DNA from 4 places in the Paraburkholderia sp. DD10 genome. Region 2 is predicted to be linked to each of the others. Evidence: riboswitches for the same ligand, from Rfam matches in the RefSeq annotation. Region 2 holds a riboswitch; each other region holds the start of a gene.
The links. A riboswitch is a leader RNA that binds a small molecule or an ion and turns the genes downstream of it on or off. The one in region 2 is predicted to bind cobalamin.
Positions count from the first base shown of each region.

Region 1: it holds a riboswitch for cobalamin, as region 2 does, so the genes downstream of both, cobW (cobalamin biosynthesis protein CobW) here and ACOCG7_RS16055 (TonB-dependent receptor domain-containing protein) in region 2, are expected to answer to the same signal.
Region 3: it holds a riboswitch for cobalamin, as region 2 does, so the genes downstream of both, ACOCG7_RS14290 (CbtB domain-containing protein) here and ACOCG7_RS16055 (TonB-dependent receptor domain-containing protein) in region 2, are expected to answer to the same signal.
Region 4: it holds a riboswitch for cobalamin, as region 2 does, so the genes downstream of both, cobG (precorrin-3B synthase) here and ACOCG7_RS16055 (TonB-dependent receptor domain-containing protein) in region 2, are expected to answer to the same signal.

Region 1 covers NZ_CP185392.1:1,343,605-1,347,782, forward strand. The annotation lists gene cobO (cob(I)yrinic acid a,c-diamide adenosyltransferase) at 1-6, opposite strand, end outside; gene cobA (uroporphyrinogen-III C-methyltransferase) at 3-1,268, opposite strand; cobalamin riboswitch at 1,489-1,728, opposite strand; cobalamin riboswitch at 1,797-2,066, shown strand; gene cobW (cobalamin biosynthesis protein CobW) at 2,156-3,256, shown strand; gene cobN (cobaltochelatase subunit CobN) at 3,263-4,178, shown strand, end outside.
Region 2 covers NZ_CP185393.1:150,903-155,080, reverse strand. The annotation lists gene ACOCG7_RS16060 (FecCD family ABC transporter permease) at 1-952, opposite strand, end outside; gene ACOCG7_RS16055 (TonB-dependent receptor domain-containing protein) at 980-2,887, opposite strand; cobalamin riboswitch at 2,976-3,231, opposite strand; gene ACOCG7_RS16050 (ATPase) at 3,439-3,795, shown strand; gene ACOCG7_RS16045 (cell division protein ZapA) at 3,792-4,106, shown strand.
Region 3 covers NZ_CP185392.1:3,140,759-3,144,936, forward strand. The annotation lists gene ACOCG7_RS14280 (FUSC family protein) at 1-978, shown strand, start outside; gene ACOCG7_RS14285 (CbtA family protein) at 1,113-1,865, opposite strand; gene ACOCG7_RS14290 (CbtB domain-containing protein) at 1,877-2,098, opposite strand; cobalamin riboswitch at 2,139-2,281, opposite strand; gene ACOCG7_RS14295 (histidine phosphatase family protein) at 2,333-2,944, shown strand; gene ACOCG7_RS14300 (hypothetical protein) at 3,006-3,446, opposite strand; gene ACOCG7_RS14305 (ATPase domain-containing protein) at 3,602-4,178, shown strand, end outside.
Region 4 covers NZ_CP185392.1:1,789,110-1,793,287, forward strand. The annotation lists gene cbiE (precorrin-6y C5,15-methyltransferase (decarboxylating) subunit CbiE) at 1-1,129, opposite strand, end outside; cobalamin riboswitch at 1,214-1,393, shown strand; gene cobG (precorrin-3B synthase) at 1,477-2,976, shown strand; gene ACOCG7_RS08155 (precorrin-8X methylmutase) at 2,977-3,603, shown strand; gene ACOCG7_RS08160 (precorrin-2 C(20)-methyltransferase) at 3,604-4,178, shown strand, end outside.

The DNA of each region.
Region 1 (4,178 bases), on a different replicon from region 2:
TTTCATGGAAGGTCCTGTTTCTCGGTGTCGTGGGTTGTCGGTTCGTGTTCGGTCCGGGCGATGATCGAGGCAATCGCCACGGTCACGCCGGCATGCGCGGTCTTGCGGACGAGGAGTTGGGCGTTGGGTACAGCCGACGCAGCCGACGCAGCCGACGCAGCCGACGCAGCCGACGCAGCCGACGCAGCCGACGCAGCCGACGCAGCCGACGCAGCCGATGCAGCGGACCCGGCCGACACGTTAGCCGCGCCGAGCAGCGCGCACGGCTCGCAAACGCCGTCCACGCCGAGATGCTCGCGTGCAACCGCCGAAGGCTCGGCCACGGGTATCGCCGCGATCTGCTCGCGGCTGAAGAGTGCGATCGGCAACGCGTGGCGTGCGCAGAATTCGAGCAGGCCTGCTTCGTGGGCTTTGCTGTCGATCGAGGCGATCGTGCTGATTTCGTCGAACGTATGCGACCCGAGCGCGGCGCGCACGGCCGTTTCGATCTGCACGGCCGAGGTGTGCAACCGGCAACCGACGCCGACGCTCAGCGTTTTCATGGGCACGCTCCGCGCCAAAGCCAGCGACGCGACGCCGCCGATCACCACGATCGCCGGCGAGCCGAGCCCGGCGCGAGACACCGTATCGGCGAACTCTCCAAGCCGCGCCAGCGCATGCCGTTGCTCGGGCCGCGTGGCCGATTCGATCGCGGCGCACGGCGTATCAGCGTTCATGCCGGCCGCGAGCAACGCCCCGACGATATCGCTCAAGCGCCGCATGCCCATGTAGATCACCAGCGTCATGCGCGTGGCGACGAGCGCGGCCCAATCGGGCTCGCCGCTGCCGGCGCTATGTCCGGTGACGAACACCACGCCTTGCGCATGATCGCGATGCGTGACCGGAATGCCGATCGCCGCGGGCGCCGCGATGCCCGCCGTGATGCCGTTGATCACTTCGGCGTCGATGCCCGCTGCTTGCAGCGCCTGCAATTCCTCGCCGCCGCGCCCGAACACGAACGGATCGCCGCCTTTCAAACGCGCGACGCTGCGCCCGGCCCGCAGATGCGCGAGCATCTGCACGATGATCCCGGCCTGCGGCGTGGACGGATGTCCGCCGCGCTTGCCGACGTAAATCACCAGCGCGTCGGCGCGCGCGAACTGCAATACGTCGGGATTCACCAGATCGTCGACCAGCACCACGTCGGCTTGCGCGAGCGCGCGGGTCGCCTTGAGCGTCATCAGTTCGACGTCGCCGGGGCCCGCGCCGATCAGCCACGCGCGGCTCATCGCGGCATGCATGGCGCGCGCCATGTCGTGACGGACGGGAAGGGCCGAAGCGCCAGGAGGGCGTGCGAGCCGGCGGAAAGGGAAGAACTCATGCGGTGCTACGGATATCAGGCATGACGTAATGCGCCGCTTCACCAAGATACATGCAAGCGGGGACCACGCCGTGCTTCAGCGCCATCACATCCGTCCCTCGCGGATTCCGGCGGCCGGCAGCGTGACGTTCGCTGCCTCCGCGTCTGGCCGGTATCCGGGCTGGCGGCCTCATGCGCTTTGCCTTCCCGTCCGCATTCGTCGGACAGTGGCATCGAAAACGCATGCGCGGCGCTATAAAACCCATCGAGCGCCGCAGGTCGCTTACCGTTGCGGGGACAGCACAGGTTGAGCGCGGCAAGCGCGGCCTGTTTCCCGTTTAACTGCACACGCGAATGCATGTGCGGGCACCAAACGCGCGCTTACGATAGCACATGACGCCCCATCCGATAAGCGCCTCCGTCCTCGCGTTTTCTTGACTGCGCCGGGTCGCGGGCCTACACTCGCACGCACTTTGGTGCTCGTGTGCGCGCTCCTGCGCATGCAGTTAAACGGGAAACAGGGCACCCGCCTTCAAGGACCGGGTCAACCTGTGCTGCCCCCGCAACGGTAAGCGAAATGCGGTACGTCACGTACCGCGGAGCCGGCTTCGATGTCCACGCGCAAGGCCGCGTCGGCATACAACCACTGGGCGAGAAATCACTCGCACGGGAAGGGGAAGCGGCGCTTTCGCCAGCCCGGATACCGGCCAGAGCACGCAGGACGAACGCCGCGGGGATGCGGCATGCGTTCATGACCTCACCCCGCTTGCTGTCTTTCCCTGTTGCAGCAACGCCGTCGATCGAATGGACCTCACGATGCAAACTCAAATGCGCAAGATCCCCGTCACCATCGTCACGGGCTTTCTCGGCAGCGGCAAGACCACGCTGCTTCGGCACATTCTTCGGCATGCGGGCGGCAAGCGCATTGCGGTGATCGTCAACGAGTTCGGCGAGCTCGGCATCGACGGGGAAATCCTCAAGGGCTGCGGAATCGGTTGCGACGAAAACGGCGTCGAAACCGAAGGGCAACTGTATGAACTGGCGAACGGTTGCCTGTGCTGCACCGTGCAGGAAGAATTTTTTCCGGTGATGGAAAAACTCGTCGAGCGCCGCGAGCAGATCGATCACGTGCTGATCGAAACGTCGGGCCTCGCCTTGCCCAAGCCGCTGGTGCAGGCGTTCAACTGGCCGCAGATCAAGAACAGCTTCACGGTGGATGCGGTGGTGACCGTGGTGGACGGCCCCGCCGCCGCGAGCGGCCAGTTCGCCGACAACCCGGCCGCCGTGGATGCGCAACGCAAGGCCGATCCGAATCTCGATCACGAATCGCCGCTGCACGAACTGTTCGAGGATCAGTTGTCCGCGGCCGATCTGGTGATTCTGAACAAAACCGATTTGCTCGACGACGCGCGGCAAAGCGCCGTGGAAGCCCTCATTCGTGAAGAGATTCCACCGCAAGTGAAGATCGTGCGCGCGCAGATGGGCCAACTCGATCTGCACACGTTGCTGGGTCTCGAGGCGGCTTCGGAAGAAACCATCCACTTGCGCCACGATCACCACGGTTCCGCCGACGACGCCGATCACCACCACGACGAATTCGATTCGGTGGTGGTGCAGGCGAGCGCGCCATCGCGCGAAGCGCTGATCGCCGCTTTGCAAGGGCTGGTCGAAACGAACACGATTTACCGCGTCAAGGGTTTCGCGGCTTTGCCGGGCGCGCCGATGCGTCTGGTGATCCAGGGCGTGGGCCGGCGTTTCGATAGTTATTTCGATCGGCGCTGGCAGGCGCATGAAACCGATGCGGGACTGCAAAGCCGCTTCGTGCTGATCGGCGAGGACCTGGATCAGCACGCGCTGCAACGCGCATTCGACGCGGCGCTCGGTGTGGCGTCGAGCGCCGAAGCGCAACAGGCGTAAGCGCTCATGCATCTGCTGCGCACCACGCCGGGTGGTTTTGTCGACGACACGCAAGGCGTGATCCGCATCGATCAGCGGCCCGCCGATATCGTGGTGCTCAGTTCCGCCGACACCACGCTGTCGCTGCTCGCCAGCGTGTTTCCTCGTCTCGGAGACGGCTTCCCGAGCGTGAGGCTCGCGAACGTCACGTATCTGCGGCAGCCGGCCTCGGTCGATTTTTATGTCGAGGACGTGTTGCAGCATGCGCGCGTCGTGGTGGTCGATCATCTTGGCGGCGAAGCCTATTGGCCCTACGGCATCGAGCAGGTGGTCGCGCTCGCCGAGCGCAAGCAGCAGACGCTCGCGATGTTCTCCGGCGATCTCCAGGAAGACCCGAACCTGCTTGCGCGCAGCACCGCGAGCGCCGATCTGTGCCATCAGCTATGGCGTTATCTGCGTGAAGGCGGCCCGCAAAACGCCGAGGCGTTTTTGCGCTGCATCGCGTATCGCGGCTTCGGTTGGGGACGCGAGCCCGCGCCGCCGCGCGCGTTGCCGGCCGCGACGCTCTACCACCCCGAGCGCGACACGCCGACGATCGCCGACTGGCAGGCGCGCTGGCGGCAAGACGCGCCGGTGGCCGCGATTCTGTTCTACAAGGCGCATCTGCAAGCGGCCAATACGGCGGTGTTCGATGCGCTGATCGACGCGCTCGATGCGCAAGGTCTGAATCCGTTGCCGATCGCGATTACGTCGCTGAAAGACGCGATGAGCCGCGAAGTCGTGCAGTCGCTCTGTGCGCAACATAACGTCGCGCTGGTGCTGAATACGACCGCGTTCGCCGCGTCCGCGATCGACGACCCCGAGCCGCTCGCGCTCGCCGGCGACGCGCCGGTGTTGCAGGTGATCCTGAGCGGCGGCAACCGCGACGACTGGCTCAAGGACA
Region 2 (4,178 bases):
CGGCGCCCATCACCGCGACGCCTCCGCCGAGCGCCGCAGCGGGCAGCAGCATGCGCTGATCGTTGCCGAACGCGAGCCGCAGCATATGCGGCACCACGAGGCCGACAAAGCCGATCGTGCCCGCGGTGGTCACCGCCGCAGCCGCCGCCAGCGACGCCACCAGGTACACGCGCAAGCGCAGCGGCACCACGGCGACGCCCAACGCTTGCGCGGCGGCATCGCCGCGCAACAGGACATTGAGCCGCGGCGCGGCGGGCACGATCGCAAGCAGCGCGACGGCGAGCACGGCGAGCGCCGTCCACGGCATCGCCCCGCCGTTGAGATCGCCGGTCAGCCAGAACAGCATGCCGCGCAAGCGATTGTCGGGCGCGAGGTTCAGCAGCAACGTGATGAGTGCGCCCCAGCCCGCCGCGATCACCGCGCCGGTCAGCAGCAAACGCGGCGACGTATCCTGCGGCTCGCCGCGCCACAGCTCGCGGCGCGCGAGGCCGAGCACCAGCAGGATCGACACGAACGCGCCGGCGAATGCGCTGGCGTCGACGATCCACCACGCGCCACCCGCGATCATCGCGACGAGAGCGAACGTCGCCGCGCCGCCTGACACGCCTAACACGTAGGGTTCGGCCAGCGGATTGCGCAACAGCACTTGCAGTAGCGCGCCGGCCAACGCGAGCAACGCGCCGCATGCGAAGCCCGCCAACGCGCGCGGCAAACGCAGCGTGCGAACGATCTCGGCGGTCAGATCGGCGGACCCGCCATGCGCCGAGGACGAGGGCATCAGCGCCGCCAACACGCGGCCGGGCGGAAGCGCCACGCTGCCCAGTGCGAGCGACGCCATCAACACGACGAGCGCGACCACCGCGAGCGCAAGCCAGATCGCGGCGGCACGCTTCGCATTCATGACGCGCATCGTGCTCGTGGTTGGGGTGGTCGAACTCGAACCGCGGTTCATCGGCGCGTGCTCATGCAGGAACGTTCGTCACTGCTGCTGCCAGCCAACCGTGACATACGCACCGCGCCAGGGCGAGTTATACGAGTAGGCCGTTTCATAGTCCTTGTTCAACAGGTTGTGGATTTGCGCGGCCACGTACCACGCTTTCGTGATGTTGTAGCGCGCCGACAGATTCACCACACCGTAGCCGCCCAGCTTGCCGCTGCTATCTTCGCGCGCGCCGCTCACGATCCACTCGCCGCCCACGCGCCAGCAGGCGATGCTGCGATTCACCGCGAGCGATCCGAAACGCCGCGCGCGCCGCAGAAGGTCGGCATCTTTGTCGAGGTCGACGGGATTTTGCAGCGTCAACGACGCGCGCACGTCCGTCTTGCCGACATGGCCGCTCCACGATCCTTCGAGTCCCTGCACCTTCGCATGCCCGACGTTCTCGGCCAGATAGATGCCGGGCGTCACCTGCTGATAATCGATCAGATTCGAATAGCGCGTCTGGAACGCGCTCAGGCGCATCACGCCGAGCGCGTTCGACGCGTACTGCAACGCGGCCTCGATCGAATGACTGCGCTCCGGCTCGATCGACGCGTTGCCGCTGTACGGATAGTACAGATCGTCGAAGCTCGGCGCGCGAAACGAATCCGAATAGCTTGCAGTCGCCTTCCAATGGCCGGTGATGTCGAAACCGTAGCCGAGATAGTAACTGTTCGCTCCGCCGAAATCGGAATACTGGTCGCGCCGCACATTGGCCTGAATCTGGTTGCGCCCAAAGCGCCCCGTATAGCCGACGAAACCCGAATCCACATGACGATCCGGCGCCGCGAACGTATCCGAGTCGAGGCTTTGATCGAGATGCTCATAGCCCACCTGCAACTTCTGCTGCGCGGCGAACGTGAAATCGTTCTGCCACGTGTACTGGCGATTGTCGGTATCGAAGCGGCCGTTATAGATGCCGTTGGTTTTCGACACGCTGCGGTCGTCGCCTTCGGAGACGATGAAGTGGGTGGTCCACCAATCGGTCAGCTTGCCGTTCGCGAACACCGACATCTGACGCACCTTGCTATACAGATTGTTTGAATCGGTCGGCACGCCATACGCGTTGTCGTAACTGTTGTTGCCGTTCGACTGGAAATACGTGACGCCCGCGTTCCATTGGTCGTTGAACCTGTGACGCAGCGAAGCCGAAATGCTTTCGTTCAGATAGCCGTTTGCGTTCGGATTGGCTTGCGGCGCCTCGCGCGGATTCAGCGACGAGAAGCCGTCGCCCTTCGAACGGGCGAGCGACAGGTTGAAGGTGGTGGCGCCGTCCTTATCCAATGCGCCGTTCACGCCGGCCTGCTGCGTCTGCGTGTGATAGCTGCCGTAGCCCACCGAAAAGTTGAAACGCGGAGGATGGTCGCCACCGTCTTTCGTGAACACCTGCACCACGCCGCCGATCGCGCCCGAACCGTATAGCGCGGACCCGTTGCCGTTCACCACTTCCACGTGATCGATCTGGTCGAGCGGGATCTGCGCGAGTTGCGATGTACCGAGGGTCACCGAGTCGACCCGCACGCCGTCGATCAGCACCAGCGATTGCGTCGACGACGCGCCACGCAAAAACAGACTCGTGGTCGAACCAGGGCCACCTGTACGCGAGATTTGCGCGCCGGGGGCGAGTTGCAGCAGGCCGGGCAAGTCGGTCGCGGTGCTGTCGGCGATGTCCTGCTGATCGAACAGCGCCGTCGGCGGAATCGCGTCGGCGAGCGCTTGCGGGCCACGCCCCGCCGTGACGACCACCGGCGACAACACGATGGGCGATGAACCTGCAGCCGCGGCAGCCGCGGACGAGGTGGAAGAAGACGCATCGGAAGAGGTGGAAACAGCAGCGGCCTGAGCGTGCACGACGAGCGGCACGCCCGCAAAAACGAGCCACGCCGCGCGAGCGATGGGGGACAGCATGGGATGACATTCCTGTGGGTAACGTGCGCGGCCCGCTTCCCCGCAGGCCGATGCGTAACGAGGCGCCCGCGCTTTTCAACGTTTTCGCGGACGTTCCTCTCCCTCTGGCCGGTATCCGGGCTGGCGACACATCGATCCCGCCTTCCCACGCGTGACGCGCAGTGGCACACTCGCACGTTCAGCTTCGAACACGCGATCAGGACCGACCTGCATGATGAATGCGGTCGCTTACCGTTGCGGGGGCAGCGCAGGTTCGCGCGTTCTGGCGAACGACGCGCCCTGCTTCCCGTTTAACTGCGCGCACTATGAAAGCGCGCGCGGGCACCAGAGTGCGGCCAGTTTAGGAGCGGCCCCCGAGCCCGTCAAGAATCGTTGATCGTTGCGCGATCTGTTCGGTTAAGTGCGGGTTATTGTCCGATGCGCGAGTACTTTTTCATCATATGGTCGATCAATGCCTGCATAAAGCGAGGTTGTTACGTCTCGAAACGAGACAAATGTCGGAACCCGCGATATTCCGCGCTAAAATGCGATGTCTTTAGAGGACGCAGCACATGCTCACCGAACTCGAAACACTTTCACAGAACATCGGCAAGCTGATCGCGATCAGCCAGCGCCACAACGAAGCGCGCCTCGCGCTCGAAGAGCAGCTCGCCCAATCACGCGCCGAAGTCGAAGCCACGCGCACGGAACTTGCAATGCTTCGCGAGGAACGCGATGCGCTGCAAGCGGAACGCGACGCACTGTCGGCCAAGATCGACGACGCCCAGGTGCGGCTGAATGCGATTCTCGAGAAACTGCCGCGGGCACGCGCGCACAATGAGCCGGACAACCAGCTCGATCTGCTCGAGCCCGCTCAGCATCAAGCCGAAACCGGGAGCGACGTGACCCGCCACGGAGAAAACGCATGACCACGAAGCAGATCGAAGTGTCGATTCTCGGCGTGCCCTATCGTCTCGCCTGCTCGGCTGAAACAGAAGGCGCACTGCTTGAAGCGGTCGCGCGTGTCGACGCCGAAATGTCGAAGATCCGCAATAACAGCAACGTGCGCGGCACGGATCGCATTGCCGTCATGGCTGCGTTGTCGCTGGCATCGGAACTGCTTAAGCTGCAAAGCAGCGTGCGGCACGGAGAAGCATTTCCCGCTGAGGAAATCCGGCGTACAATGCATCAAATGAACGAGCAACTGGGTACTGTGATCGAGCAGTACAGCATGCAATAACTATCTAGTGGCCGGTCGCGAGATTGGCTGCGGATTCAAGCGAAGTGCATGAGCGGTAGTCAATAAGACTCG
Region 3 (4,178 bases), on a different replicon from region 2:
TGGTTCTGGGCGGTCATCACGACGTTCGTGGTATTTCTCGGCACACGCTCACGCGCGGACACGATTTATCGCGGTGCGCAGCGACTGGCGGGAACGCTGGCCGGCGCGCTCGCCAGCGTGTTGCTCGTCGCGCCGCTGCACGATTCGCCGATGCTGCTCGTGGCCGCCATGGTGCTCTGCGTGTTCGGCTGGGCTTATTACATCCTGAGCGCGTATGTGCCGGGCGTGTTCTTCATTACCGTGCTCGTCGGACTGGTGTATGGCGAGTTGGGCTTCGCAATGGGGCCGTTGGTCGAATTGCGGATCGAGGAAGTGCTGGTGGGTTGTCTCGTGTCGTTCGCGGTGGCGGTCCTGATGATGCCGCTCGCGGCGAGCCGTCATGTGGAGATGAGGCTTGCGGCTGTGCTGGGTGCGTTGCGCGAGGTGGTGCGGCTGGGCGGGTCCGCTGCGCTGGCGGCGGATGCGGCTGTCGCCATGCGCAAGCTCGACCGCGGTTGGCATGAGTTGCGAATCGCGCTGAAGCCGCTGCAAATGCAGCGCGTGGTGGCGTGGAATTCTGGTGTCGAGTTGGCCACCGGATCGCTGCTGTGCTGTTTGCACTGGGCGCGGGTGTTGAGTGATTCTGCTCGGCGCGGGGTGTCGGGTGAAGTGGCGCTCAATGCCGCGAATGTGCGGGCGGCGCATGTGGAATCGATCGTGGCGCGGCTTGATTCGTTGATCGCGCGTTATAGCGGTGCGGCTACTGGTTCTGTGGATGGCGGGTTGGATGAGCGCGTGTCGGTATTGCCGGTTTTCGATTTGGAGGCGGCGGCTCAGGCGCCAGTGCTTGCGCAACTCGATGGCGCCGTTGCGCAATTGTTTGAGCGGCTGACCCAGCCGGTCGGGGAAAGGCGCGGGGTGTTCGATTGGGTGTTACGGGTTGGAGCGCGTAGGGCGTACGCTGTGGCGTCGAACAGCCCTCGAAGCCCTGGCGACTAGTTCAGCGAAGCTGCGAGGACGGCGGTAACCAGTTGGCCCATGCGGGCAATAAAAAGCCCGCACGAGGCGGGCTACAGGCATACGTCAACCGGGCCCGGTAGACGGAGCCCACACTCTTCACCAACAGAAAACGATCAAACGGACTTCACCGCCGCCCGCCCCGCGCCTACCCGCGTCAATCCGCTGTGCTCCACCAGCGCGCCGAACAGCAGTCCGATCGTCGTCCACATGATCACCTGCATGCCGATCGCCGCGACGCGGAACTTCCACAGCAGCACGGCCGGGAAAGCCGCCGGCACTTCGTTGATCGTCGGCATCGACAATTGCACGGCAGCGATGATCGCGACGAACACCACGCCGCCCACGATCGAGCCATTCCACGCGCCCAGTTTCATCACCGCGCGACGCCGCACCTTCAGCGAAAACACCATCGCGGTCAGCGAGATCGCGATCATCAGGAAGAACAAGCCGGTGCGCGTTCCGATCGTGTCGGGGTCGCCCACCGCCGGCGGATTCGCGGGGTACTTGATGTTCGGGACGATCACCAGCGCGATGAACGCGCCGAGCGCAAGCCATGCCGACAACGCACGCGCGCTCAATGCGCCCACCCGTCCATAGGCGTAGGCGAATACGAGCGCGAACAATCCGCCGAACGCCGCGCCATACGTGACCACGCCGGTCAACAGCCCCAGGCCCGCCTGCGTATCGCGGCTAACGAGGTCTTCGTGTTCATGCGCCTCGCCGCCCTCGGCCGCCGCCGCGGCCTTTTCCTCGAAGGATATCGCCTGATCGACCTGCGGCTCGCCCGCGAGCCGGGCGAAGCCGAACGTGAGCAGTCCCGCGGCGATGCCTGCGAGCATCCCGCGCAATAACAACTTACCAACCATGTCGAACTCCGTTAGTGGCAGGGAAAGCCGAGCAGATGGCGACCGTCGTGCACGAACTCATGCACGTACATGCCGGGCACCAGCGACGTGGCGCCCTGTTCCGCCCCAACGAAGTAAAGCGCGAGCAACAGCAGCAAGCCGCCGAACACGACCCAAGGCAACAACTCGCGCAGCGGAATCGGCGTGGGTTGAGCAGCGGGCGGGTTGGCGGGATCGAAAACAGCTTCGGTCATGATGGACATCTCCTGGGGGTAGCGCGCCCCGATAGTCGATTGCAAAGGAAGGCTGCGAAGCTCAGGTCTGGCTTTCGGCTCGTGATGCCGATTACAGTGGCGCGACCGCGCCGGGCTCTCACCGGCTTCCGCACTTCGCAGTGCCGCTATTCTACGCGCTAAACTCCGGCACTCGGTAGCGCAACGCGTCCATGCGGGCGTTCTGCCTTGGCGTACCTCTATGGAAGTCATCGAATGGACACAAGGCTGTTACTGGTCAGCCACGCATCGACCCCCGCCATGCGCGCGGGCCGCTTTCCCGCCGACGATCCGCTCGACGCTCGCGGCCTCGCCGAAGCCCAGGCCGCACGCCAGCGCCTGGCGATTGCCGACGCCGCCGCGGTCTTCGTCAGCCCCGCAGTTTGCGCGCGCGATACGGCGCTGGCGTTGGGCCTCGCCGCAACGGTCCACACAGCGTTGGGGGAGATCGACTACGGCGATTGGCAGGGACGCCGCCTCGCCGATCTCGCGAATGAAGCGCCGCAGCACCTCGCTGCCTGGCTGCGCGATCCCGACTTCGCGGCGCACGGCGGCGAGTCGTTCAGTCAACTCGTGAAGCGCCTGGGAGAATGGCTCGATGCGCTGGACGGCGCGATCAGCGAAGGAACGACCGGTACAACAAGCGCCCCGCGTCAAAACCCGCGCAACGTGGTCGCCATTACGCACGCGCCGGTGATTCGCGCGGCGCTCGTTCACGCACTCGGAGCATCGCCCGCCGTATTTCCACGCATCGAAATCGCCCCGCTGTCGGCGGTCGAATTACGGCGTTCATCGCGCGGCTGGACATGGTGGCTCGCGTCGCACTGACAACACCAGCGCGACGCCCGCCGTCGGATTTGAAATCCACGCATATCGGCCCGCTTGCCGCTCATTGACCCGACACCACCAGGCGCAGCCTCGCTGAACCCGCCGGCGCCAGCGTGATTTCGGTCCGCTTACCCGGCGCGCCCGAATAAAAGTGCTGACGTCCCGGCGAATTCTGATCGTGGGTCGCTTCGGGCAGACACGACGCGATATCCGCCGCGACGGCCTGCAGCGCGTCCGCGCTCGACCCGGCGTCATGATGCGGCGTCCACGTGCATTGGTAGCTGCCCCCGCTCGCCGAGCATTGCGCATCGTCGCCGTAAGGTTGCGCGACGCCCTTGCCGTCGTCGGGCGTCAACGAGGCCAAGCCGCCTGGCGCAGCCGCCACGATGCGTTTGAGCGATGCGCACGGACTGGGCGCATCGTCGGCACTCGCGCTGCCGGGCAGCACGGCGCCTAGCGACGCGGCGGCAAACGTGGCGGCGAGGAAGCGGGCGGGGTTCATGTCGGCGCGATCCCTGAAAGCGGTCGACAGGCTGACAGCACTGTCCGTACCCGTGGCGCTCGGACCGAGGCACGCGAGGGTTGGGCACGCATCTTGCGCGCCCGCCGTACCGGCCCACCAACTGCCGCCACTCAATCGACGTGAATCGCCAAGCCATGTCAACGAAACCTGTCACCGACACGCCGGCCCGCCTTTCATCAGGGATCGAAGGGGTCGACAACATCCTGGGCGGCGGCTTCACGCCCCGCCGCATGTATCTCATCGAGGGCGCGCCCGGCACAGGTAAAACTACCCTAGCCTTGCAGTTTTTACTCAAGGGTGTCGACGAAGGGCAAGCCGGCCTCTACATCACGCTCTCCGAGACCCGCTCCGAACTGATCTCGGTGGCGGACAGCCACGGCTGGGATCTCAGCCGCTTCTCGATTCTCGAATTGCTCTCCGACGAGGGCCTCGACCCGCAATACGAGCAATCCGTGCTGCACCCGGCCGAAGTCGAACTCGGCGAGACCGTGCGCAACGTCATTCAACAGGTCAATGATGTCAAGCCCACGCGCATCGTGCTCGACAGTCTCTCGGAACTGCGTCTGCTGTCGCAGAACCCGCTGCGCTACCGGCGGCAGATTCTCGCGCTCAAGCGCTTTTTCGCGACCCGCGAATGCACGGTGCTGCTGCTCGACGACAACACCTCCGACACCGGCGACGTGCAGTTGCACAGCATCGCGCACGGCGTGA
Region 4 (4,178 bases), on a different replicon from region 2:
CGTCGGCCAGCGCGATGCGTGTGAGCGTGCCGCCATGTTGCTCGCGCCAGGCCGCGAGCGCCGCCTCGCCTTGCAAGGTGACCGCGTTGGCGACCAGCCGGCCGCCGTCGCGCAGACGCGCCCAGCACGTGTCCAGCACGCCCGCCGCCGTCGCGCCGCCGCCGATGAACACGGCGTCCGGCGCCGGCAGCCCTTGCAGCGCTTCGGGTGCGCGCCCGGCCACGAGTTGCAGACCCGGCACGCCCAGCGCGTCGCGATTGTGCTCGATGAAACGCTGCCGCTCCGCGTGCCCTTCAATCGCGATCGCGCGGCAGGTCGGATGCGCGCGCATCCATTCGATGCCGATCGAGCCGCTGCCCGCGCCCACGTCCCACAGCAATTCGCCGGGCGTCGGCGCGAGGCGCGCCAGTGTGATCGCGCGCACGTCGCGCTTGGTCAACTGGCCGTCGTGGCGGAAAGCGTCGTCGGGTAGGCCGCAGGTCAGCGGCAGACGCGGCGCGCCTTCGGTCGCTCGGCATTCGAGCGCGATCAGGTTCAACGCGGCGACATCGGGAGCGGACCACTGATCGGCGCGGCCGTCGATGCGACGTTCCAGCTCGCCGCCCAGATGTTCCAGCACGATCATGCGGGTCGCGCCGAAGCCGCGCGCGTTGAGCAGTTCGGCCAACGCCGCGGGCGTGCGCCCATCGGCGCTCAACACGAAGACGCGCGCGCCGTCGTGCAAATGCGCGTTCAGCGTGGGCAGCGGCCGGCCCACCAGCGAAACGGTCGCGACCTCCTGCAACGGCCAGCCGAGCCGCGCCGCCGCCAGCGACAGCGACGACGGCGCGGGCAGCACCCGCAACTCGCCGGCCGGCAACTGCCGCGCGAGCGTCGCGCCGACGCCGAACAGCATCGGATCGCCGCTCGCCAGCACGCATACGGAAGCGCCGCGCTCGGCCAGCAACGGCGCGAGATCGAACGGCCGCGGCCATGCCGCGCGGCGCGCGGCGAGGCGCGCGGGCAGCATCGCCAGATGACGCTCGCCGCCGTAAATCACCGACGCCTCCAGCAACGCACGCCGCGCGGGCCGTCCCAAACCGGCGAAGCCGTCATCGCCCATGCCCACCACCGTCAGCCACGCAGGCATGCATCCATCCTCATTCTGTGTCTTCAAATCATGCGCTGTGCCACGCCGGTCAAAGCGTCCAGCCTCGTTGTGCTGTCCGAAAAAAGGCATAATACAGCCGCCGGTGCCCTTCGGGGCCGAAGAGGGAACACAGTGCCACTGTGGCTGCCCCCGCAACTGTATGCAGCGAGTCCGTTTGCGCTCCGCGCCACTGGTTTCACCGGGAAGGCAGCGGCGGACCATGACCTGCCAGCCAGGAGACCTGCCGGCGAGACTGTTCGTGCCAGCCTGCATCGGGCGGGGTGTACCGATGCCGCAGCAATGCCCGCCTCACGGCTTGCTCGGGCTTTCGCGCGACGCTAAACCCGGTGTCCGTCTTGAATCAAGCTTCGCCCTCCACCGTTTTGCCCGACGCGGCCCCAGCGCCACGGCCCTCGGCGTGTCCGGGGCTGCTGCGCATCGTCGCCGCGTGCGACGGCGGCATCTGCCGGATCAAGCTGCCTGGCGGCGAGCTGAGCGCCGCGCAGGCCGCGGCGATTGCCGAGGCGAGCGCGCGGCATGCGGCCGGCGTGATCGAGTTGACCAATCGCGCGAACTTGCAGGTGCGCGGCGTGCGTGGCCGCGAGGCAGCGGCGTTGAGCGCGGCGTTGGTGGCGGCGGGGCTTGGGCCCGATGGAGCGGCGCCAGACGCGGCGGCTGGTTCGGATGCGATGGCGAAGCGCGCCGCGCCGGCTTCCAACTCGCTCCGCGCGGCGGCCGCCGACGACGTGCGCAACGTGATGATCAGCCCCGCCGCCGGGCGCGATCCGTTCGCGCTGTTCGACACCAGGCCGCTGTGCGCCGAACTGCTGGCGCTGCTGCAAGGCGAAGCGCGCTTCGCGGCGTTGTCGCCGAAATTCGCGCTGCTGGTGGATGGCGGCGAGCGCCTGGCAAGGCTCGATCATCCGCATGACGTGTGGCTCGCGGCGTCGCAAGTTCGTGACGGTGTGCGGTTCGTGTTCGGTCTTGCCGGTTGCCCGCCAGCGGTGGCGTTACCGCAAAACCCGGCTGCCGGTTGCGATGACTCGACACAAGCTCGTCGCGTGGACGACGCAGGCGCATTAGCCGCCGTGTCGTCATCGCAAGTCCCTGCGCTTGTCCGCGCGCTGCTGCACTCGTTTCTCGACCTCGCCGCCGCCGACGCCACGCGCATGCGTCACCTGCTCGCCGCGCGTTCCGTCGACGCCGTATTGCAGCGCGCGCAAACGTATGTCGATTTCCCGCTGTCACGCGACGCGTCGCTCGCGTCCTGGCATCGCGCGACACCGGCCGATGCCGCGCGTCGGCTCGGCGCGCACGCCCAACGCACGACGGAGACCTGGCACGTAGGCGGCCAGCCGCCGCTAGGCCGCCTCGACGCCGCCACCCTGCATGCCCTCGCCGCGCTCGCACGACAGCAAGGCAACGGCACGCTGCACGTCACGCCGTGGCAAAGCGTGCTGCTGACCGACATCGCGGCGCACGCCGTGCCAGCCGTGCTGACCGCACTGAACACGCTGGGCCTCGCCTGCGATGCCACGCAAGCCATCACGCGTCTGATCGCCTGCGCGGGCTCGCCAGGCTGCGCGAAAAGCCTCGCCGACACCAAGGCCGACGCACTGCGGCTCGCCGCGCGCTTGCCCGAGAACGTCGAGGTCCATCTGAGCGGCTGCCCGCGCTCGTGCGCCGCCGCGCATCGTGCGCCGTACACACTGCTGGCTGTGTCGCCCGGCACTTACGACCTTTATCGACGCGACGACGGCCACTCGGATTTCGGCCAGTGCGTCGCGCGCCAACTGACGATCGACCAGGCCGCCGACCTGCTCGACCACCTGGCCCGGAGCCCATAGATGCTTGATTACATTCGCGACGGTCAGGAGATCTATCGCCAATCCTTCGCGACGATCCGCGCGGAAGCCGATTTATCGCGCATCCCCGCGGACCTGGAAAAACTCGCGGTGCGCGTGATTCACGCGTGCGGCATGGTGGATATCGTCGACGCCCTGCAATTTTCCGCAGGCGCGGGCACCGCGGGCCGCACGGCGCTCGCGCAAGGCGCGCCGATTCTCTGCGATGCCGGCATGGTCGCGCAAGGCATCACGCGCGCGCGGCTGCCCGCGAACAACGAAGTGATCTGCACGCTCACCCACGACGACGTACCGGCGCTCGCTCGCGAACTCGGCAACACGCGCTCGGCCGCCGCGCTCGAATTGTGGCGTCCGCGACTCGCGGGCAGCGTCGTCGTGATCGGCAATGCGCCGACCGCGCTCTTTCATTTGCTCGACATGCTCGATGCCGGCGCGCCGAAGCCCGCGCTGATTCTCGGTTTTCCGGTGGGCTTCGTCGGCGCGGCCGAATCGAAGGCGCTGCTCGCGGACGACAGCCGCGGCGTGCCCTACGTGGTGGTGCACGGCAGACGCGGCGGCAGCGCGATGGCCGCCGCCGCCGTGAACGCGCTCGCGACGGAGGTCGAATAAATGACCGTGCAAGGACGTTTGTTCGGACTCGGCGTCGGCCCCGGCGACCCTGAACTCATCACGCTGAAGGCGCTGCGTCTGCTGAAAGCGGCGCCCGTGGTCGCGTATTTCGTCGCGAAGGGTAAGAAAGGCAACGCGTTCAGCATCATCGAAGCGCATTTGCACGACGCGCAGCAGCATCTGCCGCTCGTGTATCCGGTCACCACCGAAGCGCTCGAACCGCCGCTCTCGTATGAAGCGATCATCGCCGACTTCTACGACACGGCGGCGGAGATCGTCGCCGGTCATCTCGATGCGGGCCGCGACGTGGCCGTGATTTGCGAGGGCGATCCGTTTTTCTACGGCTCCTATATGTATTTGCACGACCGGCTCGCGGCGCGCTACGAGAGCGAAGTCGTGCCCGGCGTGTGCTCGATGCTCGGCGGCGCCGCCGTGCTCGGCGCGCCGCTCGTCTATCGCAACCAGAGCCTCTCCGTGCTCTCGGGCGTGCTGCCCGAGGACGAATTGCGCCGCCGTCTCGCCGATGCCGACGCCGCCGTCGTGATGAAACTCGGCCGCAATTTCGACAAGGTGCG